3 regions of the Methylovorus sp. SPW-M1 genome follow, and region 1 is predicted to be linked to each of the others. Evidence: predicted binding sites of a transcription regulator. Region 1 holds the regulator's gene; each other region holds the start of a gene.
The links. The regulator sigma-54, encoded in region 1, starts transcription at its own class of promoters, with help from an activator protein. The targets are predictions, from matches to a motif close to TGGCACNNTTCCTGCT.
Positions count from the first base shown of each region.

Region 2: the regulator sigma-54 is predicted to act here: its motif matches at 3,789-3,804, upstream of ACWWD9_RS13825 (class II aldolase/adducin family protein).
Region 3: the regulator sigma-54 is predicted to act here: its motif matches at 5,376-5,391, upstream of msuE (FMN reductase).

Region 1 is NZ_CM132626.1:2,799,005-2,809,376, forward strand. Features, by position in the region: gene moaC (cyclic pyranopterin monophosphate synthase MoaC) at 1-36, shown strand, start outside; gene ACWWD9_RS13315 (OmpH family outer membrane protein) at 126-617, shown strand; gene thiO (glycine oxidase ThiO) at 648-1,742, opposite strand; gene ACWWD9_RS13325 (cation:proton antiporter) at 1,782-3,749, opposite strand; gene ACWWD9_RS13330 (KpsF/GutQ family sugar-phosphate isomerase) at 4,014-5,012, shown strand; gene ACWWD9_RS13335 (KdsC family phosphatase) at 5,014-5,538, shown strand; gene lptC (LPS export ABC transporter periplasmic protein LptC) at 5,548-6,303, shown strand; gene lptA (lipopolysaccharide transport periplasmic protein LptA) at 6,284-6,841, shown strand; gene lptB (LPS export ABC transporter ATP-binding protein) at 6,898-7,620, shown strand; gene ACWWD9_RS13355 (RNA polymerase factor sigma-54) at 7,645-9,099, shown strand; gene hpf (ribosome hibernation-promoting factor, HPF/YfiA family) at 9,127-9,456, shown strand; gene hprK (HPr(Ser) kinase/phosphatase) at 9,539-10,372, shown strand, end outside.
Region 2 is NZ_CM132626.1:2,901,594-2,911,965, reverse strand. Features, by position in the region: gene ACWWD9_RS13840 (oligosaccharide flippase family protein) at 1-680, opposite strand, end outside; gene gmd (GDP-mannose 4,6-dehydratase) at 705-1,790, opposite strand; gene ACWWD9_RS13830 (sigma-54 interaction domain-containing protein) at 2,358-3,506, opposite strand; gene ACWWD9_RS13825 (class II aldolase/adducin family protein) at 3,862-4,608, shown strand; gene ACWWD9_RS13820 (ABC transporter substrate-binding protein) at 4,619-5,662, shown strand; gene ACWWD9_RS13815 (ABC transporter substrate-binding protein) at 5,709-6,812, shown strand; gene ACWWD9_RS13810 (ABC transporter ATP-binding protein) at 7,090-7,905, shown strand; gene ACWWD9_RS13805 (energy transducer TonB) at 7,945-8,793, shown strand; gene ACWWD9_RS13800 (MotA/TolQ/ExbB proton channel family protein) at 8,862-9,572, shown strand; gene ACWWD9_RS13795 (ExbD/TolR family protein) at 9,572-9,979, shown strand; gene ACWWD9_RS13790 (ABC transporter permease) at 9,993-10,372, shown strand, end outside.
Region 3 is NZ_CM132626.1:943,709-954,080, forward strand. Features, by position in the region: gene ACWWD9_RS04420 (efflux RND transporter permease subunit) at 1-366, opposite strand, end outside; gene ACWWD9_RS04425 (efflux RND transporter periplasmic adaptor subunit) at 377-1,462, opposite strand; gene ACWWD9_RS04430 (efflux transporter outer membrane subunit) at 1,459-2,907, opposite strand; gene ACWWD9_RS04435 (CerR family C-terminal domain-containing protein) at 2,904-3,581, opposite strand; gene ACWWD9_RS04440 (SfnB family sulfur acquisition oxidoreductase) at 3,768-5,003, opposite strand; gene msuE (FMN reductase) at 5,450-6,046, shown strand; gene sfnG (dimethylsulfone monooxygenase SfnG) at 6,089-7,186, shown strand; gene ACWWD9_RS04455 (AMP-binding protein) at 7,210-8,451, shown strand; gene ACWWD9_RS04460 (ABC transporter ATP-binding protein) at 8,448-9,218, shown strand; gene ACWWD9_RS04465 (branched-chain amino acid ABC transporter permease) at 9,265-10,146, shown strand; gene ACWWD9_RS04470 (branched-chain amino acid ABC transporter permease) at 10,156-10,372, shown strand, end outside.

The DNA of each region.
Region 1 (10,372 bases):
AAATCCGGGCACTGGCAGGCCGCAACCCCGGCATAAATCAGAGCGTGGCCAAGCGCCCATTTGGAGGTGACGGCATGAAGGGGTATCCTATTGCCAGCTCAAGAGCCACGTCACAAGGAGATCGTTTGAAAACATTAAAGCACATTGCCCTCGCCGCCACCCTGGCATTGGCCTCCATGCATGCCAGCGCCGAAATCAAGATCGGCTACGTCCATCTGCAAACTGTCATGCAGTCCCCACAATTTCTGGCCACGGGTCAAAAGCTGCAGGCTGAATTCAAGCCGCGCAATGCTGAGTTGCAGCAAGCCTACAAGCAACTGGAAGACCGCGAAACCGCTTTCAGCAAGGATTCGCTGACCATGACGGAGAGCGTGGCGAGAACCAAACGTCGCGATCTGAATAATCAGCGTGTCGACCTGGAGCGCCGTCAGCGTGCCTTGCAGGAAGAGTTCGAGCAGCGCAAGAAAGACGAGCTGGCCAGTCTGCAGGATCGCATCAATAAAGCCGTAACCTCCGTTGCGCAGAGTGAAGGCTACGACATTGTGTTTTACAACACCTCCGCTTATGTCGGCAAACGCGTCGACATTACCGACAAGATCATCAAGCAGCTCAAATAAGCGCGAGCCTGACCTCGCCTGCCCGCGCGCCTATTCGGCAGCGCGGTAGGCGTAAGCAGTTAGGTCACTTTCAGAAGCACTTCCTTGCACCAGGTCCGACAGCAGTTCGGCGCTCGCAGGTGCCATCGTCAGCCCGTACCGGAAATGACCGCTATTGATATAGAGGTTTTTATACTGCGGGTGCGCTGCAATGGTGGGCACATTATCCGGAGACCCCGGACGGAAACCGCTCCAATGTGCCAGCACAGGTGCATCGGCCAGCTCGGGTAACAGGGCTGCGGCTTTGGCAGCCAGCTGGCTGCCCATGTCATCGGTCACCGCATGATCAAACCCGACATCTTCCAGGCAACTGCCCGCCAGAATCAGGCCATCCCGCCGCGGCACCATATAAAACCCTTCACGGAAAACAATATGCGTGAGCTTTTGCTGATGAGGTTGCGCATACAGCAGCATCTGGCCGCGCATGGGCTTGATGGGCAGTGGCTGCTGATCGCCCAGTAACAAACCACTCCAGGCACCCGCCGTCAGCACAAACGCATCCGCTTCGAGTTCGCGGCCTGCCCGTGTCGGCCAGCGTGTCAGGTGATCCGTCCCTTCATTGGTAGCCAACGGCAACAGCTCCGTGTTATCAAAGATAGTGGCACCCTGTTGCAGCAGCCATTGCCGCAAGGCCGCCAGCAAGACGGGCGGCCGCACATGCGCCACTTCCGGCAGCCACATCGCATTTTGACGATCCGCTGCAAAACTATGGGCAGGTGCCTCCGCATGCTCGGCAAATCCATACTGACTTGCCCATGCCAAGGCCTGCTCGCGCTTGTAATCCGGCAACAGCAGCATGCCATCCTGCTGATACTCGGGGTCTATACCGGTATCTTCCAACAGGCGCTGGCACAGCTCGCCATAAGCGCGCATGCTCGCCACCGCCAGCCGGTTCACCGGCTCGACATAAGCCCACGGCAGCAACGGAAAAAGAATACCCGCCGCGGCCCAGGAAGCCTCGCCCTGCGCATGTCCGCCAATCTGGCCGCGCTCCACCAGGGTGACCTGATGGCCATGTTGAATCAGGGACATGGCGGTCATACAGCCGAGTATGCCGCCCCCAGCTACGATAATGTTACGGCTCATAAGATTTGAAATTGGATGTAAATCACAAAGTGTCGGACTTTAGCGGCCTTGCAGCAAGGCTTTTTCCGCCAGGACAAGATCTTTGGGCGTGCCCAGCAGGACGACCACATCGCCTTCGATAAAGACGGACTCCGAGGTGGGAGCCCATGGCTTCAGGTTGAGGCGACGGATAAACTTCACCTCCACATTGAGCCCGGAGAAATTGATATCACCCAGGCGCATGTTAAGCGCATAGGCGGACGATGTAATCAGTACCGAGTTCAGGCGTGGCGTTTCCTGCGCTTCTTCGTCCAGATCGGACATACCATGGAAAAAGCCGCGGAACATCTTGTAACGCTCTTCGCGGAACAATCGGATACGCTTCACCACCCGATTCAGCGGCACGCCGAGCAAGACCAGGGCATGCGAAGCCAGCATCAGGCTGCCTTCCAGCACTTCGGGCACCACTTCTGCCGCGCCCGCCTTGCGGAAGCCTTCCATATTGGCATCGTCCACCGTGCGTACAATAACCGGCAGCTTGGGGTAATTGTCCTCCACCACATGCAGAATCTTCATGGCAGATGGCGCATCGTCATAACTGATAATCAGCGCCTTGGCCTGCGCCGCGCCCGCCGCTGCCAGCACCACGCGTCGGCCTGCATCGCCATAGATCACGTTTTCACCCGCCGCGGCCGCTTCGCGCACCCGTGAAGGGTCAATATCCAGCGCAATGAACGGAATATTTTCCTCACTGAGAAAGCGCGCCAGATACTGCCCGCTGCGCCCGAAACCGCAAATGATCACGTGGTCGACCAGTTCCTTGCCTATGCTTTCGATATCCTGAATCTGCTTTTCGCGATTGCGAACATAGCTGCGCGACAGCAACTCGCCCAGCCGCTCGTTGTGCTGAATGATAAAGGGCGCCACTACCATGGAGATCAGCGAAGCAGCCAGTACCACCTGCAAGGCCTGCCCACCAATCAAGCCATGCCCCAGGCCCAGGGACAGCAAAACAAAACTGAATTCGCCCGCTTGCGCCAGCGTAATGCCGGTACGAATCGCGACACCCGGCTCGTGACCGAATGCCCGGCTCAGCACCGCCACCAGCACGCCCTTGAACAGGATGAATCCGGCCGTGACCAGCAACACCAGCCCCAGGTTGGCCGCCAGTTCATGCACATCCAGCAGCATGCCTACCGTAATGAAAAACAGGCCGAGCAGAATGTCGCGGAACGCCGCAATATCCGACTCCACCTGATAGCGATAACGGGTTTCAGAAATCAGCATGCCGGCGATAAAGGCGCCCAGCGCATAGGAAAGCCCGGCGAGCTTGGTGGCAAAGGCCAACATCAGCGTCACCATGAGTACATTCATCACAAACAGCTCACGCGAGCGCTGGCGTGCCACCAGACCAAACCAGGGGTTGATCAGCGACTTGCCAAACACAAACAGGATGATCAGCATAACCGCGGCTTTTAGCAGGGATATCAGCAATACCTGACCGAGATCACCGCCATGCGAGGCCAGCGCTGGAATCAGCACCAGCATGGGCACCACGGCAATATCCTGGAACAAGAGCACGCCGATGGAGAGGCGGCCATGGCGCGAATTCAGCTCCAGGCCTTCCACCAGCATTTTCGACACAATCGCGGTCGATGACATGGACAGGGCACCGGCGATGACAAATGCGGTTTCCCAGCTGAGGCCAAAGGCAATGCAGGCCATCATGACAGCGAGCATGGTCAGCAGCACCTGCATGCCGCCGAGGCCGAGCACGGTTTTGCGCATGGCATACAACTGGGCCAAGCTGAACTCCAGCCCGATACTGAACATCAGAAATACAATACCGAACTCGGCCAGCTCACGATTGGCTTCCGTATCCGGCAAAATACCGAAGGTATGCGGCCCCAGGGCCAGCCCAACCAGGAAGTAAGCCAACATGGCCGGCAGGCGCAAAGCACGAAACAGGGCAACAGCCAGCACCGAGCTGGTAAGCAGGATCAGAATAGCGGGTAAGGTATCGTGCATTAAAATAGCTTTGAAGGAACTCAACATTTAAAGAGGTCTGTCTGGAGTGGAAGACAAGAGAAAGCAGACAAGGCCGACCGTCATGCATAGACGGTCAATCGATATCTTCCGGCAGCTGGCTTGATCCTCAGACACAACCCTTTTCATGCACGCCTCCCCTTGAAAAAACCTACAGGCAAAATTTATGCCGACTTTATCAAAAGTCGGCACGGATTACGTATAAATCCTTTATTCGTCGGACATTCCCTTTTATACTTGCCGGGTATGGAACCATCAAAAATACGAAAAATCGGTGCAAGCAAAACGCCGATTGATCTGGCAAGGGAAGTCCTGTTAATTGAAGCACGCGAGGTGGAAGCACTAGCCCGCAGGCTGGATGACAGCTTCACGCGTGCCGTCGAACTCATTTTACAATGCCAGGGTCGCATTGTGGTGACCGGCATGGGCAAATCCGGTCATATCGGAAACAAAATCGCCGCCACGTTTGCCAGTACAGGTACACCTGCTTTTTTCGTCCATCCCGCTGAGGCGAGCCATGGCGACCTGGGCATGATTACCGGCAAGGATGTGGTCATTGCCCTGTCCAACTCCGGCGAGGCAGATGAGTTACGCGTGATACTGCCCACATTGAAGCGCATGGGCGCGCGGCTGATCAGCATCACCGGCCATCCGCAATCAACGCTGGCGAAAGCGGCAGATGTGAGCCTGGATGCCCACGTTACCGAAGAAGCATGCCCGCTGGCGCTGGCGCCTACCGCCAGCACCACCGCCTCGCTGGCACTGGGCGATGCACTGGCGATTGCCGTCATGGACCAGCGCGGATTTTCTGCCGAGGAATTCGCCTTGTCGCACCCCGGGGGTACGCTGGGCCGCAAATTGTTGCTGCATGTGCGCGACGTGATGCGCACAGGCGATGCCATCCCCAGCGTGGGAGTTGAAGCCAGCCTGAAAGAAGGCTTGCTGGAAATGTCACGCAAAGGCCTTGGCATGACAGCGATTGTTGATGCAGAGCAGCATGCCGTTGGGGTATTTACCGATGGCGATTTGCGCCGGGCGTTCGAGAATGCCGTGGACATAAACAGCACCTACATGCGCGATGTGATGCACACATCGCCGCAGCAAATCCGCCCTGAGCAACTGGCAGTCGATGCGGTTGCCATCATGGAGCAGAAAAAAATTACCAGCCTGTTGGTCACCGATCAGCAGGGAACCCTGATCGGGGCATTGAATATGCACGATCTTCTTATTGCAAAGGTGGTTTGAATTGTTGTCCGTAGAAGAACGCGCCAAGCGCATCAAACTCGTGGTATTCGATGTCGACGGCGTCATGACCGACGGCGGCCTTGGACTGGGCGACGACGGTCAGGAATACAAATTTTTCCATTCGCATGATGGCCTGGGCATGAAATTGCTGAAAGCCACCGGCGTGCATATGGCGATCGTTACTGGCCGCACATCCCAGGTCGTGGTCAAGCGCGCCGCCAATGTCGGCATTCTGCATTTTCATCAGGGGGTGGACGACAAGCTGGCCTCCTTTGATGAAGTCCGCGCGCAATTTGGATTCAGCCGCGAAGAATGCGCCTTCATGGGCGATGATGTCATTGATATCCCCCCGATTCGTTATGGTGGCCTCGGCATTACCGTGCCGCATGCCATGCCGCTGGTGAAAGAGTATGCGCATTACATCACCAGCCGCCCCGCGGGCCACGGTGCCGTGCGCGAAGTGTGCGAACTGCTGATGAAAGCACAAGGCACCTTTGACGCACAGATGGCCCGGTTCCTGAAGTAAGGATTGATATTGGGACGTCCAACCGTCGTGTTTCCGCTCGTGCTGCTCGCCCTGCTGGCGCTGCTCACGTTCTGGATAGATCGCAGTGTCCAGCCACCCGAGCGGCGGCCGGATGCCAATTTGCGCCATGACCCGGATTACATTCTGGACAACTTTGTCACGACACGGACCAATGTGAACGGTGCGCTGGCCTATGTGCTGGCAGCGGTAAAGATGAAGCATTACCCGGATGATGACACCACCGAACTTGAACGGCCCCGGTTTACGCAGTATGCCGTCAACAAGCCTTACACGCAGATTGAAGGCCAGCGCGGCAACGTCTCCAGCGATGGCGAGACCGTGGAATTCATGGATAATGTGATCGTCATTCGGCAGGCATCCAAGGATAAAGGGGAAATGATGGTACGTACCCAGTACCTCAAGATGTTCCCCAAGCAGGAAGTGGCCGTGACAGACAAACCTGTGGTGATCACTCAGGCACCGGAAACGGTGATTCATGCCAACGGTATGGTATTCAACAAGAAAAACCAGACCGTCAACCTGCGTGGCCGCGTGCGGGCGCATTACCTTTCGCCCAGCGTGACAAAAAAAGCCGCTGGCAAAGCCCCGGCCAGCACGCCAGCGAAAGCCAGCAAGGCGGCACCACAGAAAAATGCCAAGCCCAGCGCCAGCCCCGCTAAAAAACAGGCAGCACAGGCGAAACGAAGTACCAGTACCAATAACCAAGCCCGGATTCGGAGAAAATATGACAACCCTGCCCCGTAGCTTTTTGCCGCTACTTTTGATGATGGCCTGCCTGCCTGCACACGCCGAAAAGGCGGACAAGGACAAGCCCATCAATCTGGAAGCAGATGCCGTCACCGTGAATGATGCCAAAAAGACCAGCATCTACACCGGCAATGTAATCCTCACCCAGGGAACGCTGATCATCCGTGGCGACAAACTGGTGGTACGCGAAGACAAAGAAGGCTTTCAGCACAGCACCACCTACGGCAATCCGCAGACGCCTTCCACCTTCAAGCAAAAAATGGAAGGTAAAAACGAATATATGGAAGGCAGCGGTCAACGTATCGAGTACGATGGACGTATGGACAAGGTACAGCTCTACACCAAGGCCTGGGTTAAAAAAGGCGACGACATCGTGCATGGTGACTACATCATGTATGACGCCAATGCCGAATATGCCGAGGTGATTGGCGGTGGCAGCCAGGCAGCAACGCCTGCCACGCCGACCGGGCGTGTACGTGCCGTTATTCAGCCCAAGAAAAAACCGGCTGGCACCGATGGCGCGACGGCCAATTAACCTGCCATGCTGACAATCCGTCAGTCTGGCGTGCAACACGATATACCTGAGTAAACATGAGCCAATTAATCGTAGAAGGTCTGCGCAAGAAATATAAATCCCGCACGGTGGTGCAGGATATTTCGCTGCAACTCAATAGCGGCGAAGTGGTGGGCTTGCTGGGCCCTAACGGCGCAGGCAAGACCACCAGCTTTTACATGATGGTAGGTCTGGTGGCCCTGGATGATGGGCGCATTCTGCTGGATGGCAAGGATCTGAGCCGTCTGCCCATACACCGTCGTGCGCGCCTGGGTTTGGCTTATCTGCCGCAGGAGCCCTCGATTTTCCGCAAGATGACGGTGGCCGAAAACATCATGGCGATTCTGGAGTTGCAGAAACTGGCGCCAGAACAAATGGAGAACCAGCTGGAATCGCTGCTGCAGGAACTGCATATCACGCATATCCGCAACAGCATGGCGGTCAGCCTGTCCGGCGGTGAACGCCGCCGCGTTGAAATCGCCCGCTGCCTGGCCACCAACCCCAGCTTCATTCTGCTGGATGAGCCATTTGCCGGCATCGACCCCATCGCCGTGCTGGACATTCAGAAGATCATCCGCTTTTTGACCGAACGCAATATTGGCGTGCTGATCACCGACCACAACGTGCGGGAAACATTAGGTATTTGCGACCGCGCCTATATCGTCAATGAAGGACGCGTCTTCGCGGCAGGCAAGCCCAGCGAAATTATTCACAACGATAGCGTAAGAGAAGTGTATCTTGGTAAGGACTTCCGCCTCTAAGCACACATTTGGCGGCCCCCACGTATGAAGCAAAGCTTACAACTCAAATTTTCGCAACACCTGGCGCTGACTCCGCAACTGCAGCAGTCCATCCGTTTGTTGCAGCTATCCACGCAGGAGCTCAATCAGGAGCTGGAAACCCTGCTGCAGGCGAATCCATTGCTGGAACGCGCCGACAAGATCGAAGAACCGCTGGAAATCCCCGACAACTTCATTGCGGCGCCAGTAGCCCCTGAGCCCAGCGTGGCCGCTACACCGGAGGAAGCTCCCCGCCAGGATGAATTTGGTGGCGATGACTATTTTGAATTCGGCAGCAGCAGCGGCAGTAACCGCTGGGAAGACAGCAGCTCCGGCAATGACGATGACAATGATTTCAGCTACCAGGAAGCGGTCAGCCTCAGCCTGCGCGATCATCTGCTAGGTCAGCTCAAGCTGTTGCCACTGTCCGAGCGCGACCAGACCTTGTCCATGCTGCTGGTCGATACCATTACCGACGACGGTTATCTGGAGCAGTCGCTGGAAGAGCTGGCCGAGATGCTGCCGCCGGAACTCGAAATCGACATGCTGGAGTTGCAGACGGCGCTCAAGCATATCCAGAATCTGGACCCACCCGGCATAGGTGCGCGCAACCTGGCCGAGTGCCTGTCCTTGCAATTGCGCGCCTTGCCACCAGATACGCCTTATGTGGATCTCGCCATCAAGGTTGCCGAAACGCACTTGCCCCTGCTGGCAGCCCGCGATTACGCAAAACTGAAAAAATTGCTGGCCTGCGACGATGACGTATTGCGCGAAGTGCAACAGCTGGTGCTGCAACTCAATCCCCGCCCAGGTGGTGAATTCAGCAAAATCACGTCTGATCATTACATTCAGCATGAAATCGTGGTCAAGAAAATCAAAGGTGTCTGGCTGGCCCATCTGAACGACGAAGTCGTGCCCAAGCTGCGCATCAACCAGCTGTATGCCGGCATCCTCAAGCGCAACCGCGAAAGCTCGAGCCAATACCTGATGAGCCAGATGCAGGAAGCCAAGTGGATGATCAAGAACATCCAGCAGCGTTTCTCCACCATCCTGCGCGTTTCTCAGGCGATTGTGGATCGCCAGCGCAATTTCTTTGAGCACGGCGAGGTCGCCATGCGCCCCCTGGTGCTGCGCGAGATTGCCGATGAGCTGGGCCTGCACGAATCCACGGTTTCACGCGTCACCACGCGCAAGTACATGCTCACCCCACGCGGAGTTTACGAGCTTAAATATTTCTTTGGCAGCCATGTGGCTACCGAATCCGGGGGCGCTTGTTCCGCCACTGCCATACGCGCCCTGATCAAACAAATGGTCAGCGAAGAGAACCCGAAAAAGCCGCTGTCGGATAACCAGATCACGGATATCCTGGGTAAACAGGGCATCGTGGTTGCTCGTCGCACCATTGCCAAATACCGCGAGTCTTTGCAGATACCCGCGGCCAACCAGCGCAGATCGCTTTGATCTGCGTTTTACCTGAAGGAGTAAATCATGAACCTGCATCTCACCGGACACCATCTCGACGTTACCCCAGCCCTGCGCGAATATGTGCAGAGCAAGCTTGAGCGCGTGAGTAACCACTTCGACCATGTGATTGACGTCAAAGTCACCATGAGCGTAGAGAAGCTGGCGCAGAAAGTGGAAGCCACCATTCATGTGCCGGGTCACGATATCCATGCCGAAAGCAGCGGTGAAAACATGTACGGCGCGATTGACGCGCTGGCTGACAAGCTGGATCGCCAGGTTCTGAAGCACAAGGAAAAAGTAAGCGACCATCACAAGGCCAACGGTGCCCTCAAGCACCAGGCGGCTGCGGAATAAAGGTCTAACCGGGGACAAGGCAAAGGCGTGTTGTCTTACATACCGCCAGTTGCCTTGTCCCTGCCGAACATAAGGTAATCATATGGCTACCATCAGTGTTGCACAGCTTTACCGGGATATGCGCCGCAATCTCAAGCTCACCTGGGTTTCCGGGCTGAATGGCGGCGAAAACCTGCTCACCAGTGAAACGGTGACCAAGCCCTCTCTGGCACTGATCGGGCACCTGAATTTTGTACACCCCAACCGCGTGCAGGTGTTGGGCTGTGCCGAGATGGATTACTTGCGCAGCCTGCCCAAGCCAGAGCTCAAGAAAGCCATCCACAATCTGTTTTCCACCGACCTGGCCGCCGTTGTTGTCGCCAATGGTGAAAAACCACCCGCCGAGCTGAATGCAGCCTCGGATGATTTTCAAACCCCCTTGTTCACTTCCCCCATGCGCAGCCCGGGACTGATGGATGTCTTGAGCCATTATCTGGCGCAAGCCGTCGCCGAATCAGAGAGCTCCCATGGTGTTTTCATTGAAGTACAAGGCTTTGGCATCCTGATCAAGGGCAACCCGGCCATTGGTAAAAGCGAGCTCGCGCTGGAACTGATTTCGCGCGGACATCGTCTGGTGGCGGATGATATTGTCGATTTCTACCGCATTGCGCCGGACCGGCTTGAAGGGCGCTGCCCCCCTATCCTGCAGGACTTCCTTGAAGTGCGTGGCCTCGGCATCCTCAACATCCGTGCCCTGTTTGGTGACAACGCCGTCAAGCCTACCAAACCGCTCGACCTCATCATTCAGCTTGAGATGGCCGATACCCTGGCGCCGCAACTGCTGGACAGGCTCAAGATCAAATCGCATCACGAAAAAATACTGGGCGTGAAAATCCCCAAAGTCATGATTCCCGTGGCCGCCGGCCGCAATATTGCG
Region 2 (10,372 bases), 100 kb from region 1:
GAAATTGCACTCATTCCAGCTGTGAATTTCCATATATTTTTTAATGAAGAATAATCAAATTTTTTTCTTTGGGTTGATCCTATGATTTTCCATGCGGCATATCGTATTATAAAAGCATGAGATATGCTGGTGATGGCTTGCCAGGTGAAGAACGCTGTGAGGGTGGGGGATATAAATGCGATGACCACAATAGCACCAACATTGCCTATAGTTATCATCGTCATATTGATTGAGCTTGAGAGGACGATGCGCTGTGAGCCCATTAATGCACCTTGATATAGCCCTATGGGCCAACGACAAGCCGCAACCAATCCCATATACATAATCGCATTGGAAACTGTTTCGACCGAATAAGTCTGTGATTTCAGCCAAAATTTTGCGATTAATGGAGCAAATGCCACAAACGATAATGCTATTGCTCCAGCTATTAACCAATAAATGATTGCAAGAGAATGTAGTAGATTGGTGGCTTCCTTGAGTTTTCCAGCGGCTGTGCAGCGAGCGACTTCACGGTTTATCGTTGGCGCCATTCCCATGTCAAGCAATTGAAGGAGCGCTTGCATGGTCGCAAAAAATCCGATGATTCCGTAAGCTTCTACTCCTAAATATTTGAGATAGAACGGTATTGATGCCAAAGCTATTAGGGCCGACCAACTTGAGTTGGCCAATCCGGCAATCAAATTCCTTCCTAGGGTCACGTAGTTTTACTCGTGAAAAATATTGGTATGGTATCCGTGACTTTTTACTAGCTCATCACGTTTAGCTGTTTCCAGATCTTCTTTGACCATCTCTTTAACCAATTCCTGGAATGAAGTTTTAGGCTGCCAGCCCAGTTTGTTTCTAGCCTTTGATGCATCACCCAGTAGTGTTTCTACTTCTGTTGGACGAAAATAGCGTGGATCAACAGATACTATACAATTGCCATTAATGTCATATCCCTTTTCATCAACGCCGTTACCCTCCCATTGGAGCTGCATTCCTAATTCTGTCGCGGCAATGTTTACAAAGTCGCGAACGCTGTATTGAACACCTGTAGCAATTACAAAGTCTTCAGGAAGTTCCTGTTGTAATATTAACCACTGCGCTTCTACATAATCCCGAGCATGTCCCCAATCTCGTTTGGCATCTAGGTTGCCAAGATACAGTTGTTTTTGCAGGCCGAGTTTGATGCGTGATAATGCGCGAGTAATCTTGCGAGTTACAAAATTCTCGCCGCGTACAGGCGACTCATGATTGAAGAGGATGCCATTGCAAGCGAATATGCCATATGCCTCGCGGTAGTTAACCGTGATCCAATAAGCATATAGCTTGGCAACTGCATAAGGCGATCGTGGGTAAAAAGGGGTGGTCTCTTTTTGGGGTGTTTCCTGTACTAGCCCATAAAGTTCAGAAGTGGATGCTTGATAGAAACGCGTTTTATTTTCCAACTTCAGAATACGTATAGCCTCTAATATTCTTAGAGCGCCTAGAGCATCTGAGTTTGCTGTGTATTCCGGCTCTTCGAAAGACACGGCGACATGGCTCTGTGCGGCAAGATTATAAATTTCATCAGGTTGTACCTGCTGAATAATACGGATCAAACAACTTGAGTCTGTCAGGTCACCATGGTGAAGAAAGAAGCGGACGCCCTCTTCATGAGGGTCTCTGTACAAGTGGTCGATGCGAGCTGTATTAAATGACGAAGCACGACGTTTAATGCCATGCACGATGTAGCCTTTGTTGAGCAGTAACTCTGCCAGATACGCCCCGTCTTGCCCGGTTACGCCTGTGATTAATGCAACCCTGTTCATTATTTTCTTTCCATAAAAACGTCAAGCTATATCGGTATAGTCAATTACACGCGCACCTCAAAAAGCACTAAAAAACACGCGAAGATTTTTCGTTAAACCGTTTTAGTGCAGTTTCATATTGCTCTGCGTTATTTCTTTGAGAAGTCTAGGGTCCTTGTTCACCATACTCGCGTAATTTTTGTTGGCTGACCGCACCGTGCGTGAAATCTTATGCAAGCGCGGTGGATACGGGGCAAAAGAGAGGTGCTGGGTGCTGATTGACGAAGCGTCAAATTTTGCCACATTGACGTAGGTTTGAGAATTTTTTCGTTGATTCAGGAGGTATTCATGACGTATTGGTATCCCGAGGAGATGAGTTACTCGGGGTTTCCGCTAGTTAGCTGAAAAATTCATTTTTTTGAATTTTCATGTAACTTACCGTTGACCTTGGAGCAATCCTACTAGCGTGTACCAAGAGGGTGCTGTTGATAACATTATGAAAAATAGAATCACTTTCTCGTTTTCACTAGAAAACGAGAAAGTGTATTTAGAATGAGAGTATATCTTTCTTGGTGGTGGGGTCGATTACTACTCAATCAACCCCAATTCCTTGAGTCTCGCCCTCAGAATATTCCGGCTGATACCAAGCAATCTCGCGGTATGTACCTGATTATGATGGCAAAAATCATAGGCTTTGCTCACCAGCAGGTTGTTGACGATGTCGAACAGCTTGTCCGGTGATTCCTGAAATAACTCATAAAACACCGTTTCCAGTGGGTAGGTGGAAACCTCGCTGCTCTGACCAGCGGAGGGCTTGGCAGGTTTGGCGGGATGATGCGGCCGGGCCGCGTGTTCCTCGCGTTGCAGCAGGGAGTGCGGCAGGTTGAGGTCGTGCGGTTGCAGGGTGTTGGTGTTCGAGACCAGCAATGCACGGTGAATCACGTTTTCCAGCTCGCGGATATTGCCTGGCCAGGGGTATTCGAGCATCACGCGGATGGTTTCCGGGGCCAGTTGGGGCGCAGCAGTCTGGAGTCTTTCCTTGTATACATTCAGGAAGTGTTCCACCAGCGGCAGGATGTCGCCACGGCGCTCGCGCAATGGCGGCAGGTTGATGGGCACGACCTTGATGCGATAGTAAAGATCTTCGCGGAAGCGGCCGGCACGCACGGCTTCTTCCAAATCCACATTGGTGGCGGCAATCAGCCGTACATTAATCGGGATGGCCTTGCGCGCGCCTACCCGCACCACTTCACGCTCTTGCAATACGCGCAGCAGTTTTACCTGGGTGGATTGTGGCAAGTCGCCGATTTCATCCAGAAACAGTGTGCCGCCATTGGCGGATTCAAACCAGCCGATTTTGGACTGCGATGCGCCAGTAAAGGCGCCGCGTTCGTAGCCGAATAATTCGCTTTCTACCAGCGTTTCAGAGAATGCGCCGCAATTAACAGCCTGAAAAGGCGCGTGTTTGCGCTCGCTGAGCGCGTGCATCTGGCGCGCAATCAGTTCCTTGCCGGTGCCGGTTTCGCCAATAATCAATGCGGTGGCATCGCTCTTGGCTACGCGCTCTATCATTCTCAGCAGCTGTTGCGATTTGGGGTCGCTGAATACCAGGGCGCTGGCCCGGATGGACAAGCTGACAGAGGATGGATTTGGGTGCGTGATGACGTGCTCGGCCCCTTTTGGTGGCTGAGTGGGCTCGTCGTCTTCCAGGTCATAGTCCCATAATTGAGTTCGCATTGTGTGACGCTCTCTTTGGTAAATTGCAGTGCGCAATATAGCTAAATGTTATTAACATTTCCACTAATATCACATTATACCAATATAAGATATGGTTATATATTATTCAGGCTCATGCAAATTAAGGCATGTAAAAAGTGGTGGTCAGGCAACAGTCTTGTGTTTGCAGATGTTTGCCTGCCAACACTTGCTTGATCATATCCACCTGGGTAAAGGCAGTGTGCATTTCATAGGTCAATGAATTTAAACAATTAAAATTAATCATGCTGTGCTGGTTCTTTTTGGCATAGCTCTTGCCCCTGCTTGTTTATGCATCATTGGATGCAATACATATACCAACGTAGAGGGCAAAAAAATGAGCGTGATCGCTGTTGAAGCAAAAAGAGAGCTGGACGATTTTGTACAAAGCGTGCTGGAAGAGTCGCAATTGGCATTTGATGTGTTCCGCGAGACCGGAACCATCACGGCCAATGGCACGGTAGGTTTTGTCGAGCGTGTTCCAGGCCAGGAACAACTGGTGATCGTCAATTACGGTGGGCCTTTCAACAAAGGCAAAAAGCTTGAAGCGCTGGTGGTGGATTTTGATGGCAATGTCGTCATCGGCAAAAGCGGCCTGGGCAATACCCGTTACAACAAGCTGTTCAAGCAGCATGCGGATGTCACCTCGATTTCCCACGTGCATTCCCCTTATCTGGGCGCATGGGCACAGGCACACCGGCCTTTGCCTATCCGTTACGTGCCGGTGCAGCGTTTTAACCTGATTCGTGAAATCCCGATCTATATCGACCGTCGTCAGCAGGAAGTCGATTTCATTCTGGATCAGATTCGCCTGAACCCACACAACACCGCGATTCTGGAAGCCAATGGCGGTTCAACCGTCTGGGGCAAGCAAGGCCTGCGCAAGCTGGCCGAATTCATTCTGCTGCTGGAAGAGGGTGCATTGATCCAAAGCCTGGCGGATTCCCTCGGCGGCTCGCGTGATTATGGTCCTGGCGTACTGACCCAGCAGTGGAAGATGGCCAAGATTTATGACCAAGCCAAATCATTGGGCCTGGTGCCAGCAAACGATAGCGCCCCTGCCAACTTGCAGGCAGCAGGCTAAGGGGATATCCGTGAGCTCAACCACTGCACAAGCCATAGACCGGCTCTGGTTCACCCGTTGCCCGGTGCCCACTGCCACCGGACTCGCCCACAAGCTGGGCTGGCTGGAATCCGAGTTCGCCGCGGATGGCATTGCCCTTTCCACCTTGCAGGATCATCGTGAGCTGGCGCGTCATCATTACGATCACCAGCTGCCCACGCTGATTCGCGAGGGCGGCAATCTGCTGGCCATCGCAGCGCGGGCACAAGGAGCGCCTACACGGCTGATCGGCCTCACCTGGATTGATGAATGGCAAACCATCCTGGTACGGCCCGACTCTGGCATTAGCGAACCCGCTCATCTCAAGGGGCTGCGTCTGGCATTGCCCGCCTTCATTGAGCACCCCCTGCACGACCACATTCGCGGCAGCAGCATTGCGCGCGGCATGAGCCTGCATGGGTACAAGGGCGCGCTGAAAATCGCCGGACTGACGCTGGATGATGTGCAGCTGGTGGAAGTGGGCTCCGGACAAGGTGGCCGTGAAGATCTGGGCGGCTTGTGGGCCGGTATCGAGCAACTGGCGGCGGGCAAGGTGGATGCCGTGTATGTGAAAGGAGCCTCTGCAGTAGAGGCCGCACAGCGGCAGGGTGTGGTCGTTGGTATCAATCTGGATACCTACCCGGACCTGCAGTACCGCGTGAATAACGGCACGCCGCGCCCGATCACTGTCCATGAGCAACTGCTGCAGGAGCATCCAGAGCTGGTCGCGCGCTTTCTGTATCAATCCTTGCGCGCATCCGAGTGGGCAAAAACCAATCTGGAAGGGGTGCGCAAGGTGCTGGAAGGGGAGACGCGCTCTGGCGGTATCGGCGTTCAGCAAGCCTACGGGGATCAATTCCATCTGAGTCTGGCCCCCGATTTGTCCGAGCAGCGGGTGCATCTCTTCCAGCAGCAAAAGAACTTCATGTTGATCCATGGGCTGCTGGATCGCGACTTTGATCTCGATGCCTGGATAGACCGAGGCCCGCTGGAGACCGCCATCGGTTGGCTGCAAGCCGAGCGAAAAGCAGCCTGAGCGTAGTGGGCGCATTGTCCCAAATGAATGAATTAAGGAGCAGGTAATGAAAGTGAATGTGGTGTATCGCCTGGCGATACTGGCAGCAAGTGTGGCGGCATTCTGGGCATTTGTCGCCCAGCAGGCCGTGGCAGAAGAAGCACCGAAGGTGGTGCGCATTGCCGTGGTGGCTTATAACCTGGCAGGCAAGACGTCCTACATGGGCGTGGATGCCGTCAACAATGAAGGCGGCCTTGAACAAAGCCTGGCCAAAAAAGGCATCAAACTGGAATGGGTGCCAGCCTCGCACTCCGGGGTCGGTCCTATCATCAATGAAGCCTTTGCCAACGGCACCATTGATTTTGCTGCCTATGGCGATTTGCCACCGATTATCCTCAATGCGGCCAAGCCGGTTGTTCAACTGGTGGCGCCTTGGGGCAGCAATGGCAATTCCTATCTGGTGGTCCCTGCCAACTCCACGGCCAAGAGCATTCTTGATCTCAAGGGCAAACGCATTGCCTTGCATCGTGGCCGCCCATGGGAAGCCACCTTTGCCAGCCTCGCCGCTTCACAAGGGCTGACCCTCAAGGATTTCAAGATTGTGAACGTCAATCCGCAAGTTGGCGCCGCTGCGCTTGCCAGCGGTACGGTAGATGGCTTTTTCAGCCTGAATGATGCCTACAACCTGCAGGATAAGGGCGTCGGTCGCATTATCTGGTCCACCAAGACCTCGCTCACGGATCAGAAGCTGCGTGGCGGTATCTGGGCGACCAACGACTTTGTGAACAAACACCCGGAAATTACCCAGCTGGTGGTGAATGCTTATGTCAAAACCAGCTATTGGGCATCGCAGGAAGCCAATCGCGATAAATACATCAAGGACTACCTGAGTCAGGTGCAGCCGGAGTCGGTGGTTCGCCGTGATTACGAAAGCGATGCCGTGCCATGGAAAGATCGCTGGTCGCCCGTGTATGACGGCGTACTCACTGCCCATTATCAACGCCTGGCTGCCTACGCCAAAAGCTCGGGCTTGATCCGCAATGAGGTGAGTGTCCAGCAACTGCTGAACCCGCGCTTTGTGAATCAGGCACTCAAGGATCTGGGGATCGAGCACTATTGGGTGGCGCGCTCTGCGCCGCCTCCGGTGAATGTGGCTCAAGCCAGGAACTAGCAAGAAGCCGTCGCAAGACGGCTTTTTTCATGGCTGTTGCAGGGGAAACAAAAGCCGCCGTATTTGCTGTTGCCTGAGCAACAGTTGATTTTTTTATGGGATGGATGTTTTTTGTAAATAGCTGAAATTAAACAATAAAAAATACATATCCATGGCTGGCATATGCCTTGCATAGTCATATAGACATTCATGCTCATGCTGTTTTGGAATAAACAGTCATGGGTAAACAGACATTAGGTCGCAATACGATGCGGCATTGAAAAAGAGGTTGGCAGGCATGGCAGTGACAAGGGCAGTAATCGATTTCAGGCGGAGTGAAGAGCCAAAAGATGAGGCAGAGCAGCAGCCTGCTTCGTATGCGCTACAGCTGGATCATGTATCCAAAAGCTACCTCCTGCATGGCGAGCCGCTCAAGGTGCTGGATGATATCCAGCTGGATATCCGTTCCGGCGAGTTTGTCTCCATCGTCGGCGCCAGTGGTTGCGGCAAATCCACGCTGCTGCGCCTGATTACCGGCCTGGATGCGCAGTACCAAGGCAATATCGTGTATCAGGGCCAGCGTATCTCCGGTACGTCGCTCGATCGCAGCATTGTGTTTCAGGAGCACCGCCTGTTCCCCTGGCTGACCGTGGAAGAAAACATTCTGCTGGCGTTTTCGGCGACCAATGTTTCGCAGGAAGAGCGCCATGCCCGCGTCAAGGCGCAGATTGCCACCGTGGGGCTGACCGGCTTCGAGAAAGCCTATCCCCACCAGATTTCAGGCGGCATGTCACAACGTGTTGCCATCGCCCGCGCGTTGGTGTTGCGGCCCCAGCTCCTGTTGCTGGATGAGCCATTTGGCGCGCTGGACGTGCTGACCCGCATGAAGCTGCAACACGAATTGCAGCGCCTGTGGGAGCAAGAAGGATTAACCACGGTGCTTGTCACCCATGATGTGGAAGAAGCCGTGTTCCTGGGCGACCGCATTGTGGTGATGACATCACATCCTGGCCGTATAAAACGCATTGTCCCGGTGAAGCTGCCACGTCCGCGCATACGCTCGGCGAGCGAGTTTCAACGCATACGCGATGATGTATTGAGCGATTTTATTTGATGCGCAATCCACCCATTACTTATCGAAAGGAGAAAGGTCATGTCTAGTCTTTCGAATTCTCAGCCGAGTTACCCGTCAGGTTACACAAAGCTCGGCGCGTTGCCGGATATTGAAGAAAATTTATCGGTTCTTAAAGACGCTGTGGCGCGTGCCGTCTCGGATGGCGGCGAGCGTTTCGGGCTCTACCGCAATCGTGCCCTGGAGCAGCTGGAAAGTTCCGGCAAGTGGCTGACACAACGCAACAGCGGCATCGTTGCCCTGGTGGTCATTGCCCATATTGTCGGTATTTCCGCTTATCTGGAATCGCAGCGCGTGCCGCCCAAGCCTGTGCGCAAAGAGGTGGTGGTTGAGTTCATCAAGCCAGCCCCCAAGATCGAACCAGAAAAGAAGATTGAGCCACCACCTCCACCCCCGCCACCCAAGGTTGAGCGTAAGCCGCAGCCGGCCAAGCCAGTGCAGGCCTTGAAAACGGCGCCTGCCGAGCCGGATATCAAACCCAGCGACATGACCGTGCAGGAAAACACCACGGCGCAGCATACACCTGAGCCTGTGCAGGCCGTGCCTACCCCACCGCCTGCACCACCCGCGCCCAAGGAAGAACCACTGACCGAGGCCGTGGGCTATGCCGGTTATCTGAACAATCCGCCACCCGAGTATCCCGCGTTTGCCCAGCGTCAAGGCTGGGAGGGCAAGGTCATTCTGCGTGTGCGCGTATTGGCAAGCGGCAAACCAGGTGCTGTGGAGGTGAAGCAATCCAGCGGCCGCAAGACACTGGATGAAGCCGCCCTCGAAGTCGTCAAAAACTGGGTATTTGCCCCCGCCAAGCGCGGTAGCACCCCGGTGGATGGCTGGGCCACTGTGCCTATCGAATTCCGGCTGGCCAAGTAAGTTGGTCGCCAGGTTACGCATTTATTAAATATCGCTAAATTAAATATTGTTAAGTTAAGGAAATCATTATGGCAATCAGTTCATCAACCTCCCTCATCGTCGATAGTGTGCTTTGGACACTGGTCGCATTTTCCGTGGTCACCTGGACGCTGCTGGCGGTGAAAGGCGTGCAGAATTTCCGCGCCGGCTATCAGAACAAACGTTACAAGAAGGCATTCTGGGCGGCGCCGGATTTACTCTCCGCGGCGGAAATCAACGACTTCAATGGCCCAGCCGCCCGCGTGGCACAGGCAGGTTTCAATGCCCTGCGCGATGCCGATACCCCAGGCCAGCATGACCTGGAGCACAGCGGCGAGCGTCAGGACTTGCTGGAGCGGTCCTTGCGCCAGCAGATCCTGAAAGAGCGTCGCAGCCTGGAAAGCGGTCTGGCCATCCTCGCCAGCATTGGCAGCACCTCACCCTTCGTCGGCCTGTTTGGCACGGTGTGGGGCATCATGCACGCGCTGACCGATATCGGTCGTCTTGGCACTGCCAGCCTGGAAGTGGTGGCCGGCCCTATCGGTGAAGCACTGGTTGCTACGGGCCTGGGTATTGCGGTCGCGGTGCCTGCCGTGCTGGCCTATAACTTCTTTACCCGCCGCCTGAAGCTGGCAAGTGGCGATCTGGATGATTTCGCCGCTGACCTCATCAACCTGTCACGCAAGGTATCGTTCCGCAACAGCAACAAGCCCGACGTGGCATCGTCTGTGGTCAATATCAAGAAAGAGGCATTCGCATAATGGCATTCTCTACAAGTAACGACGCCGATGAGGTATTGAGCGAAATCAACATCACACCGCTGGTGGATGTGATGCTGGTGTTGCTGGTGGCTTTTATCGTCACCATTCCCGTGCTGAATAACGCGATTACGGTCAATCTGCCGAAAACCGCGCCGACCCAGCCTGCCGAGCAGAAAAAAGCCGTGAGCCTGAGTGTGGATGCCCAGGGCAAGCTGTTTATCGACAAGCGCGAGCTGGCGGTGGCCGATGTCGAGCGCGAGCTGAAAGCATTGCACGCTGCCGACCCTGACCTGAGCTTGCACCTGAGCTCGGACGAGTCGGTGAATTACGGCACGGTGGCCAAGGTCATGGCCGCGATTGAGCGGGCAGGCATTACCCGGCTTGCTGTATTAACCAACGCAGAATAGCGGGCGCAGGCAGATGAGTATCGGTATTCGGGCCGCCATTGGCCTTAATCGTGTGGCCGGGCGCGTGCATTATCGCAAGCTCAAGCTGGCAGCGTTTGTATCGCCCGTGCTGCTGGTGCTGCTATGGGGCTGGGTCAGTCACCTGCAGCTCATTTCCCCGCAGCTGCTGGCATCACCGCTGGAAGTTGCCAGTACCTTTCAGGAGCTGCTGGCATCGGGTGAGTTGCAGGAGCATCTCAGCAAAAGCCTGTCGCGGCTGGCGTTTGGTTACAGCCTGGGGGCATCGGCCGGGCTGCTGTTTGGCATCCTGATGGCCCTGTCCAAAAACGTGGAGGCGCTGTGCGCTCCGCTGTTTCATGGCATACGCCAGATTCCCACCATCGCGCTGATCCC
Region 3 (10,372 bases), 1.1 Mb from region 1:
ATCCGCGGGCAGCTCGGAGCGCACCCGCGAGACGGCCGAGCGCACATCGTTTTCAGCGTCCGAGACGGATTTTTCCAGCTGGAATTGCACCGAGATTGTCACCTGGCCATCCAGTATCTTGGTGGTGATGTGCTTGACCATATCCACCGAGGCGATGGAGTCTTCGATCTTGCGGGCGACGTCGTTTTCCAGCTGGCTGGGCGAGGCGCCTTCCAGCGTGGCGGTGACGCTGACGGCCGGTAATTCGATATCCGGAAAATCCTGCACCTTGGTGGTTTTGAACGCAAACAGGCCGACGATGCTGAGCAGGCCAAACAGCAGGATGGCCGGAATCGGGTTGCGTATGGAATAGGCGGAAATATTCATGGCGGCCCCGTTATTGCGCTACGCGCACGATGTCGCCATCAATCAGGAAGCCCACGCCACTCTCAACATAGCGGGCCTTGGGGTCTATGCCTTCGCGAATGATGATGCGGTCACCGACATGGCCGCCGCTGACGACCTTGCGGCGCTCCACATGCTGCTGGTCACTTAGCGTGAACACATATTCATAGCCATCGCGGTTGAGCACGGCGCTGCTGGGCAGGCTGAGCCCGCGCTGCTCACCGACGGCAAAGCTGCCGCGCGCAAACATGCCGCTCTTGAGCGGGCCATCCACACCTTGCGGAATATCCACATACACCAGGGTGTTGCGGGTGTCCTGGTTCATGGTGGGGGCAATCACACGTACCTTGCCTGTTACCTGGGCCTGGCTGCCAGTCGGCGTCAGGGTCACGGCCTGGCCAGGCTTGACGCTGGCAAGCTCGGTGGCGCCGACTTCGCCGCGCCATTCCAGCCGGTCCTGCATCACCAGGCGGAACAGCTCCTCCCCGGCGTTGACCACGCTGCCCACGGTCGCCGTGCGGCTGCTTATGGTGCCAAACTCGGGCGCCACGATACGGGTGCGGCGCAAGCGCAGGCGCTGGCTTTCCAGCGCGGCCACGGCAGACTCAAACTTGGCCTTGGCGGTTTGCTCTGTGGTGAGGTATTGCACGACCTGCTGCTCGCTCAGGGCGCCTTTGGCCAGGCCTTTTACCCGGTTGGCATCCAGCTCGGCCTGGCGCAGATTGGCTTCTGCTTCGAGTGCGTCTGCTTCTTTCTGGGCGAGGTCAGCCTTGACCGTTTCATCGTCAAACTCGGCCAGCAGCTGGCCTTTTTTGACTTTGTTGCCAACATTGACGTACACCGCTTTCAGCCGCAAGCCGCTGACTTCGTTGCCGATAATGGCTTCTTGCCAGGCCAGGATGTTGCCATTGGCGGTGATGCTGGTGGCGGCTGCCGTTTCCTGCGGGCTGACCAGCCGTACGGTGAGCGCGGGTTTGGTTTCACCGGCCTCCGAGCCGGATTTGCCAGGCTGGCAGGCCGTCAGCAAGGCAGTGGTCAGCAACAGGGCCAGGGAAAGGTAAGGAGCGCGGTTTTTCATGGTTGTTTCTCGGTGGAATCGGGAGTGTTGGCGGCAAGTGGCGTATCAGCACCTTGCCAGCCACCACCCACGGCAATGTAGAGTTCAATCAGGGTAGTAATGCGGTTCTGGTTCAGCTGGGTGAGCGCATAGTCGGCTTCCAGCGCATTGCGCCGCGTGGTTTCGAGGTCGATGGCATTATCAAACCCCGCTTCATAACGCTGGCTGATGGCCTGCAAGGCTTGCGCGTAATTGTCGGCGGCCTGCTGCAGGCTGGGCTGGCGTGCGTTATAGCTTTGCAGTGTCAGCAGTTTCTGCTCGACTTCCTTGATGGCGGTGCGCGCCTTGCTGCGGTAATTGCTGTCCGCAGCACGCAGGCTTTCCCAGGCCGCGGAGACATTGGCCTTGCGCTGCCCCATGTCAAACAGCGGGATATCAATGGTGGGGCCGAAAGACCAGGTCAGGGCATTATTGGTGACACCGGAATTGAGGTAGCGCACCGGCGTGATATTGCCGCTGAGGGTGATCTTGGGGTATCTGTCGGCTTCCTTGACGCCCACCTGGGCGCTAGCGGCGGCCAGATCGCGTTCGGCGGCCAGCAGGTCGGGGCGCTGCTCCAGCAGCACAGCCGGTACCGAGGGCACATCAAAGCTGCCGGGTTGCAGCACCGTAAAGTCGCGCGGCGCCAGGCGTTCGCGCAGCTGTGGCTCGGCCATGCCGGTCAGCGCCACCATGGCCTTGATCTGCAATTCGCATTGCATCTGCTGGTCATTGAGGTCGCTGGCGGCCTGGGCCTGCGTGGCTTGCGCCAGCGCATTGTCCGAGTCGGACTTGAAGCCGTGTGCGGTGGCCGAGGCCGTCAACTCTGCGCTGCGGGTCTTGGATTCCAGATAACGCTCGTACAGCCGCACCTTCTGCTGGCAGAAGCGGTAGTCGTTATAAGCCTTGGCACTCTCCGCGGCGACGGACAGCCGCGCATCCTGCAGCAGATTGCGTTTGGCATCGTAATCGGCCAGTGAGGATTCGCGTTCGCGGCGCAGGCCACCAAACAGGTCGATCTCCCACGAGGTATCAAAGCTGATCTGCTGCTGCGTGAGCAGGGTGGGATCGCCGCCGAAGGAGAAAGCCTTGCGGCTGATCGATGGCGTGGCACTCAGGCCATCAAAACCCATGGCACGCGCCGCCACCAGATTGGCACGGGCAGACGCGATATTCTTGTAGGCATCGGCCACACTGGCGCTATTGCGCTCGGCAGCAGTGATGATCTCCAGCAGCACATCGTCATTGAATTGCCGCCACCAGTCCGCGGTCTGGGCGGCTGGCACGGGAGTCTGTACCTGCCAGCTATCGGGTGTCACCGTCTTGGGTTTCTGGTAATCGGGCCCCACCATGGGCCAGCCCTGGCAGCCTGCCAGCAAGCTCGCCATGAGCGCCGACAGGAGAATCTTGCGTGATGTCGTGCTCATGATGCTTGCTCCCCGGCGCCCGCGCGGCGGGCCTTTTCGTCCAGCACCATGGCCAGCGCATAGCGGCCATAGCGTTCCGCCATGCGGTCCAGCGCGGCATGGTTTTCCACCAGCTGTGGCGACATATGGCGAATGACCTTCTGCCCGATATACATATGTACGGCCATGCCAAAACAGGCCATCACCAGGCTGCGAATCTCATCATCCGGCTCATTTACGCCCAGGTGCTGGCAGAGCAGCTTCGCCATGGCGAGATGATGTGGTTTCACTTCGCATTCTATTTCCTGCTCCCACACGCCGGTCGGCTCCAGCATCTCGCGGTGGCGGAGTTTCACCACATCGTGCACCACATCGCCCATTTTCAGGGGCTGGAAGAACTCCACAAAGAACTGCTGCAAAGCGCTAGCCAAGGACAGGCCGGGGGCAGAAAAGGCAAATTCGCAGGGACGCGCAATCAGATCCGGCATGGAAAACACCGTGCGATACAAGCCCGCTTTATCCGTGAAGTAATAGCTGATGGCAGATACATTGACCTGCGCGGCCTGCGCAATCTGCCGCACGCTGGTTTTGGCATAGCCTTTTTCGGCGAACAGCTTGAGGGCGCAGAGCAGGATTTTCTGCCGCGCTTCCGCACCGTCGGTGCGGCTGGCTGTTTGAGGGGTGGGGGGTGACATGAGGCATCAACCAGACAATAGACGAGCTGGGATCATACATCAAACAAACGTTTGATCAATAAACTTTACAAAGATTTAAGTGCGGCCTTATGCAAGGCAGGTTTCCCCGCGTCAGCAAAAAAAACGCCTGGCCGGAATATCCCGCCAGGCGTCTGATCAGCCAGGGTTGCAGAACTGATGACGATGTTAAATCCAGGGGTGCCGCGGCGGATTCACTTTGTTCAGCACATAGTTGCCGACGGCATAGTATTTCCAGCGCACCGGATCATGCAGGGTGTGCGTACGCGCATTGCGCCAGTGGCGATCCAGGTTGTATTCACCCAGCGTGGACCGCGTACCCGCCAGTTCAAACAGCTTGCTGCCGGCGAGCAGGGCGGTTTCGGTGCTCAGCACCTTGGCTTCAGCCACGGCGATGGAGGCGGCGGCCACGGTGTCTTCGTTGGGGTTCTTCTGGGCAGCGTCAATGAATTCGCCTGCGCGCTTCAGCAGCGCATCGGTGGCATGCACGCGTATCTGGATATCGCCGATATCCTTGAGCGTGAGCGGGTCTTCGTAGCCATGCTCGAGGTCGGTATCTATCCATGGGCGGGTGTGGTTGCGCACAAAGTGCAAGGTATCGCGCAGGGCCGCGCGGGCAATGCCGGTATCCACCCCGGCCTGGATGATCTGCGCAATCGGGCCCATGGGGGTGGGGCGATCAAACGCCAGATGGTGCGGCAAGACGTATTCGCTGGGCACGAAGATATTTTCCAGCACCGTGGTGCCGCTGGCGGTGGTGCGCTGGCCAAAGCTGGACCAGTCGTCAATGATGGTCAGGCCCTTGCTGCCTTTCTGCACGAAGGCGACCACGGTGTTGTCATTTTCATCCTTGGCAACGACGGGAACCCAGTCCGCCAGCAGCGCACCGGACGAGTAAAACTTCTTGCCCGAAAGCAGGTAGCCGCCTTCGGTCGGGGTCAGGCGGGTTTTGACATCATTCACCGTGCGGGTGCCGATCTCGGAGAAGGCATTGCCGAAGCGCACGCCTTGCAATACCAGATCAAAGAAAAACTTCTTTTGCCATTCCGTGCCATCCAGACGCAGGCCTTCCACCATATAAAGATGGTTTTGCGGGATCTGGCCGATGCTGGGGTCGGCTTCCGCCACGATGGCAATCACCTCTGCCAGCGTGTTGTTGGAGACAAACGCGCCGCCGTATTCCTTGGGCACGGTAATGCCCCACAAGCCGCTTTGCGAAAAGTAATCCAGCTCTGCGCGTGGCAGGCGGCGCTCGGCGTCACGCACGGCGGCCTCTTTGGCAATGTGCGCGGCGACCTGGTGGGCGACGGCAATCGCTTCCTCGTCGGATTTAATGATATGGGCAAGGGGGCGAGACGCTATCGCGGCCTCTGTTTCCTTGTGCAATACCGATGCTGTTGTCATACAAACTCCTGATCATGAATAAACATAAGATAAAAATGTGGCTGTGAGGCCATCTGCATCAGGAATTGCACAGAGCGTGCCAGCAATTATGTCTATGATTTATAATGAATATTTTTGCAGGCGATGCTGTGAAGCGCGGCTGTAGCAGCAGGCTGCTGTCCGGGTGCTGCCAGATCAGCAGATTTCCCCGCATCCAGGGCGTTAAACCGCCAAATCTCTCCCGAAAACGCCAGAAAGTCCCCAGCCTTTGATCAGATTTCAGCAAAAACCTGCTGATTGAGCAGCAGCCGGTCAGCATGCAGGCGGCATATGCAACAGGTCAGGCAGCGCCGTATTTTTATTAAGTATATGAATTTAATAAAAAAATTAAGGTGGCACGGTTGCTGCTATTAGCTAGGGGAGTGTGGCTCTTTGTTGGAGCCGCGAACCTGACAATAGGAGTCACCATGAGCAAGAAACTGAAAGTCACGGCTGTTGCAGGCAGTACCAGCCGTCCCTCCCGTACCCTGACACTGGTCGAGGAGATCGCCGAGCGGCTGGGCAAGCACCTACCGATTGAACTCAAGCTGATTGAGTTGGGCGAACTGGGCCCCGACCTTGGTGCTTCGCTCAACTATGACAGCATCAAGCCCGCTGTGCGCAAGGCCATTGACGATATCGAGAGCGCCGACGTGCTGATCTTTGCCACCCCGGTCTACCGTGGTTCATACACCGGCCTGCTCAAGCATTTGTTTGACCTGGTGCATTACGAATCCCTGATTGATGTGCCCGTGCTGCTGGCCGCTACAGGCGGCAGCCTGCGTCACTCGCTGGTGATCGAGCACCAATTGCGCCCCATGTTCAGCTTCTTCCAGTCGCTGACCTTGCCAGTGGGCGTGTATGCCATCGAGAGCGAATTCACCAACTACAAGATCAGCAACGAAGCGCTGGACAAGCGCATCGACCTGGCCATTGAGCGCGCACTGCCTTTTTTGAAGCACCGCGAGCTGGCCACGCCTGAAGCGGCCGAAGCCACCGCCAAGCTGGTTGCCAGCGCTTCCTGATTTATTCGCATATCACGACCTTATTTACGAAAGGAATTCATTGTGAGCACACCTTCGCAACAAGCCCCCATCAAGTTCGCTTACTGGGTACCCAATGTCAGTGGCGGCCTGGTCGTCAGCAATATCGAGCAGCGCACCAGCTGGGATTTTGAATACAACAAGAAGCTGGCACAGATTGCCGAAAAAGCGGGGTTTGACTATGCCCTGAGCCAGATCCGCTTTACCGCCGGTTATGGTGCGGAATATCAGCATGAGTCCGTGTCGTTTTCGCATGCCTTGCTGGCCGCGACCGAGAAGCTGAATGTGATTGCCGCCATCCTGCCGGGACCGTGGGACCCTGCCGTGGTCGCCAAGCAGATTGCGACTATTGACCACCTCACCGGTGGTGGCCGTATTGCCGTGAACATTGTCTCTGGATGGTTCAAGGGCGAGTTTGTGGCGATTGGTCAGCCATGGCTGGAGCATGACGAGCGCTATCGCCGCTCGCAGGAATTCATCGAGGCGCTGAAAGGCATCTGGTCCAGGGATGATTTCAGCTATCACGGTGATTTCTACCGTTTCCACAATTACTCGCTGAAACCCAAGCCACTGAAGCAACCTGAAGTGTTCCAGGGTGGCAGCTCGCGTGCGGCACGCGACATGGCCGCCAAGGTATCCGACTGGTACTTCACCAACGGCAATACGGTGGAAGGCATCAAGGCGCAGGTTGACGATATCCGCGCCAAGGCTGCGGCCAATAACCACAGCGTCAAGATCGGCGTGAATGCCTTTGTGATTGCACGCGATACCGAAGAAGAAGCCAGGGCCGTGCTGGCCGAGATTATTGCCAAGGCCAACCCCGAGGCGGTCAATGCCTTTGGTGATGCTGCAAAGCAGGCAGGCAAATCCAGCCCTGAAGGCGAAGGCAACTGGGCCAAATCGACATTTGAAGACTTGGTGCAATACAACGATGGTTTCAAGACCAACCTGATCGGCACCCCACAGCAAATTGCCGAGCGCATTGTGGCACTGAAGGCCGTGGGCGTGGATCTGGTGTTGTCCGGTTTCCTGCACTTCCAGGAAGAGGTTGCCTACTTCGGTGAGAAGGTCTTGCCGCTGGTGCGTGAGCTCGAAGCTGGCAAGGTCGCCCTGGCCGCGTGAGCAGAAAAAGGCAGGCCTATTCCATGAGCAACGATACGCTACCCAGCCTGCTGCGGGCGCAGTCCGAGCAGCGCGGTGCCGATGTCGCCATCCGCCACAAGCAGCTGGGCATCTGGCATGCCTTGCGCTGGCAGGATGCGCAGCGCGAAGTGCTGCAGCTCGCTGCCGTCTTGCGTGAGCGCGGTTTCAACAAGGGCGATGCGCTGTTTCTGCTCAGCCATCCACGGCCGCAGGCCTTGCTGTTGCAGCTGGCGGCGCAATGGCTGGGCGGCTTTGCCGCGCCAGTGGACTTGCTGGTGGAGCGTGCGGTGACCGTACAGCTGCTGCAAAAGCTGCGTCCGGCCTTTGTGTTTGCCGAGGGCGAAGATGAAGTGGCGCTGCTGGCGGAGGCTGAGCTTGCTCCGCGGCTGGTGATTTACGCTGACCGTCGTGGGCTGGCGGGCGATGCGCAGGCGTCGCGTCTGGATTATGCCGATGCACTCAAGCTCGCGGCAGCGTCCTTGCACGAGGCACCGCTGGTTGCCCCGGTGGATCATGCCTTTGCCTTTCACCGGCTGGATGCGGGAGGTCTGGTGCACTTGCAGACCATCAGCCATCACGAGCTGCTGAATGAAGGCCGTCGCCTGCTGCGGCAGGAGAATCTGAGCGCAGCGGATGAGGCGCTGGCCGCGCGAGCATTTGCTGCCAGCGGTCACGCGCGCTATTTGCTGGCCCCCTGGTTGCTGGCCGGGTTCAGGTTGAATTTCCCGGAAAACCTGGCAACGCGCGATAACGACCGCCGCGAGCTGGGCCCCACGCTGGTGGCTGGCACGCGCGAAACCTATCAGCGGCTGGAATCACTGGTGCAGCAGCGCTTGCCGCAACCCGGTACCTGGCGGCGACGCCTGGTGGATTGGGCCCTGCGCACCTCAAGTGCCGCGCGCAATCCGCCGCCCATCTCGCTGAAGCCTGCAGCGAAGTCGAACCGACGCTTCAGTCTGTCGCTGACGCTGGCGAATTGGCTGGTGATCAGCCCGCTGCGCGATGTCATCGGCTTTAGCCGCACGCGCGTGCCCTTGCTGGTGGGCGAGCCTTTGCCGGAATCTTCACTGCGCTTTTTCCGTAGCCTGGGCATCGAGATTCGCAACTGGGAAGAGCATGCCTACTGGTATGTGCTGGAAGGCGGCCGGGCGCGCGTGGTCAAACGTGGTCCCTCATCGCTGCAAGTGCAAGCCAGTCCCAGCCTTGCGGCGGCTGCCATTAATACTGCGGGGATTCCATCATGAGCAGCCCTTTGCTTGAGCTGAACCATATCTCTCTGTCATTCAAAGGCGTGAAGGCGATTACCGACATCAGCTTTGCCGTGCGAGAGGGCGAGATTTGCGCCCTGATCGGCCCCAATGGCGCCGGTAAAAGCTCGCTGTTGAATGTGATCAATGGCGTGTATCAGCCGGATATCGGCGACATTACCTATGCCGGTACCCGTTTGCGTCGCATGCAGCCGCATGCGGCGGCGCGTCGCGGCATCGCCCGCACCTTTCAGAACATCGCCTTGTTCAAGGGCATGAGCGTGCTGGATAACGTGCTGACCGGGCGCAACCTCAAGGTACGTGGCAGCTGGCTGGAGCAGGCGCTGCATATCGGCCGGGCGCCGGGCGATGAAGTGATCCAGCGCCAGCGCGCCGAAGAGATCATTGATTTTCTGCGCATACAGCCCTGGCGCAACAGCATCGTCGGCACCTTGCCCTATGGCCTGCAAAAACGGGTGGAGCTGGCGCGTGCGCTGGCGGCCGAGCCCCGGCTTCTGCTGCTGGATGAGCCCATGGCCGGCATGAACCACGACGAAAAGGCCGACATGAGCCGCTTTATCCTCGATACCCAGCGCGAGTTCGGTACCACCATCGTGTTGATTGAACACGATATTGGCGTGGTGATGAATCTCTCGGACCACGTGGTGGTGCTGGATTACGGCAAGAAAATTGGCGACGGCACGCCGCAGGAAGTGCGCGAGAACCCGGACGTGATCGCGGCATATCTGGGGACATCGCATTAAGCAGGTTCATACACGATTGGTCACCCTCAGGGGAAAGTAAAACGAAATGGAATTTTTCTTTGAAGTATTGCTGGGCGGGCTATTGGCGGGCGTGATGTATTCGCTGGTCGCCATTGGCTTTGTGCTGATTTACAAGGCCTCGGGCGTATTCAACTTTGCCCAGGGCTCCATGGTGCTGTTTGCCGCGCTGACTTTTGTCAGCCTGCTGGAGCGTGGCATTCCGTTCTGGCTGACCTTTGCCATCACCCTGCTGACCATGGTGGTGCTGGCCTGGGCGATTGAGCGCTTCATGCTGCGCAAGCTGGTTAACCGGCCGCCGATTACGCTGTTTATGGCAACGCTGGGGCTGAGTTACATGATCGAAGGGCTGGCGCAGGCGGTGTGGGGCGCACAGGTGCACGGGCTGGAACTCGGTATCAGCGATGAGCCACTGGAACTGGGCGGCATGCTGCTGTCGCAGTTTGATATTTTTGCGGCAGGCGTGGCTGGCGTGCTGGTGATCTTTTTATCCTGGCTGTTCAACAAGACCCGCACCGGGATTTCCCTGCGCGCCGTGGCCGATGACCAGCTGGCGGCGTTGGCGGTGGGCATCAAGCTGCAGCGTATCTGGCTGATCGTGTGGGCGGTGGCCGGGTTTGTCGGGCTGGTGGCGGGCTTGTTATGGGGCGCGCGCCTCGGCGTGCAGTTCTCCTTGTCGCTGGTGGTGCTCAAGGCCTTGCCGGTGCTGATTATCGGCGGGTTTACGTCGATTGGCGGGGCGATTGTGGGTGGCCTGATCATCGGTGCCTCGGAAAAACTGGCGGAGGTCTTTATCGGCCCCATCATCGGCGGTGGCATTGAAAACTGGTTCCCGTATGTCCTGGCCCTGGTGTTTTTGCTGGTACGGCCGGCGGGTATTTTTGGCGAACGTGCCATCGAGCGCGTGTAGGAGAGCAGCATGCTGTATAGAGAATCCGGACAATTCATCAGCGATTACCGCGCCGATCGCCGCATCTTCCGCTTGTGGCAGGAGCGCCTGGGCTTTTACCTGCTGCTGGTGTTTGCCTTTGCCGTGGTGCCTTTCATTGCCAACGATTACTGGTTCAGCGCCATCCTCGTGCCTTTTCTGGTGCTGTCGCTGGCTGGGCTGGGGCTGAATCTGCTCACCGGTTATG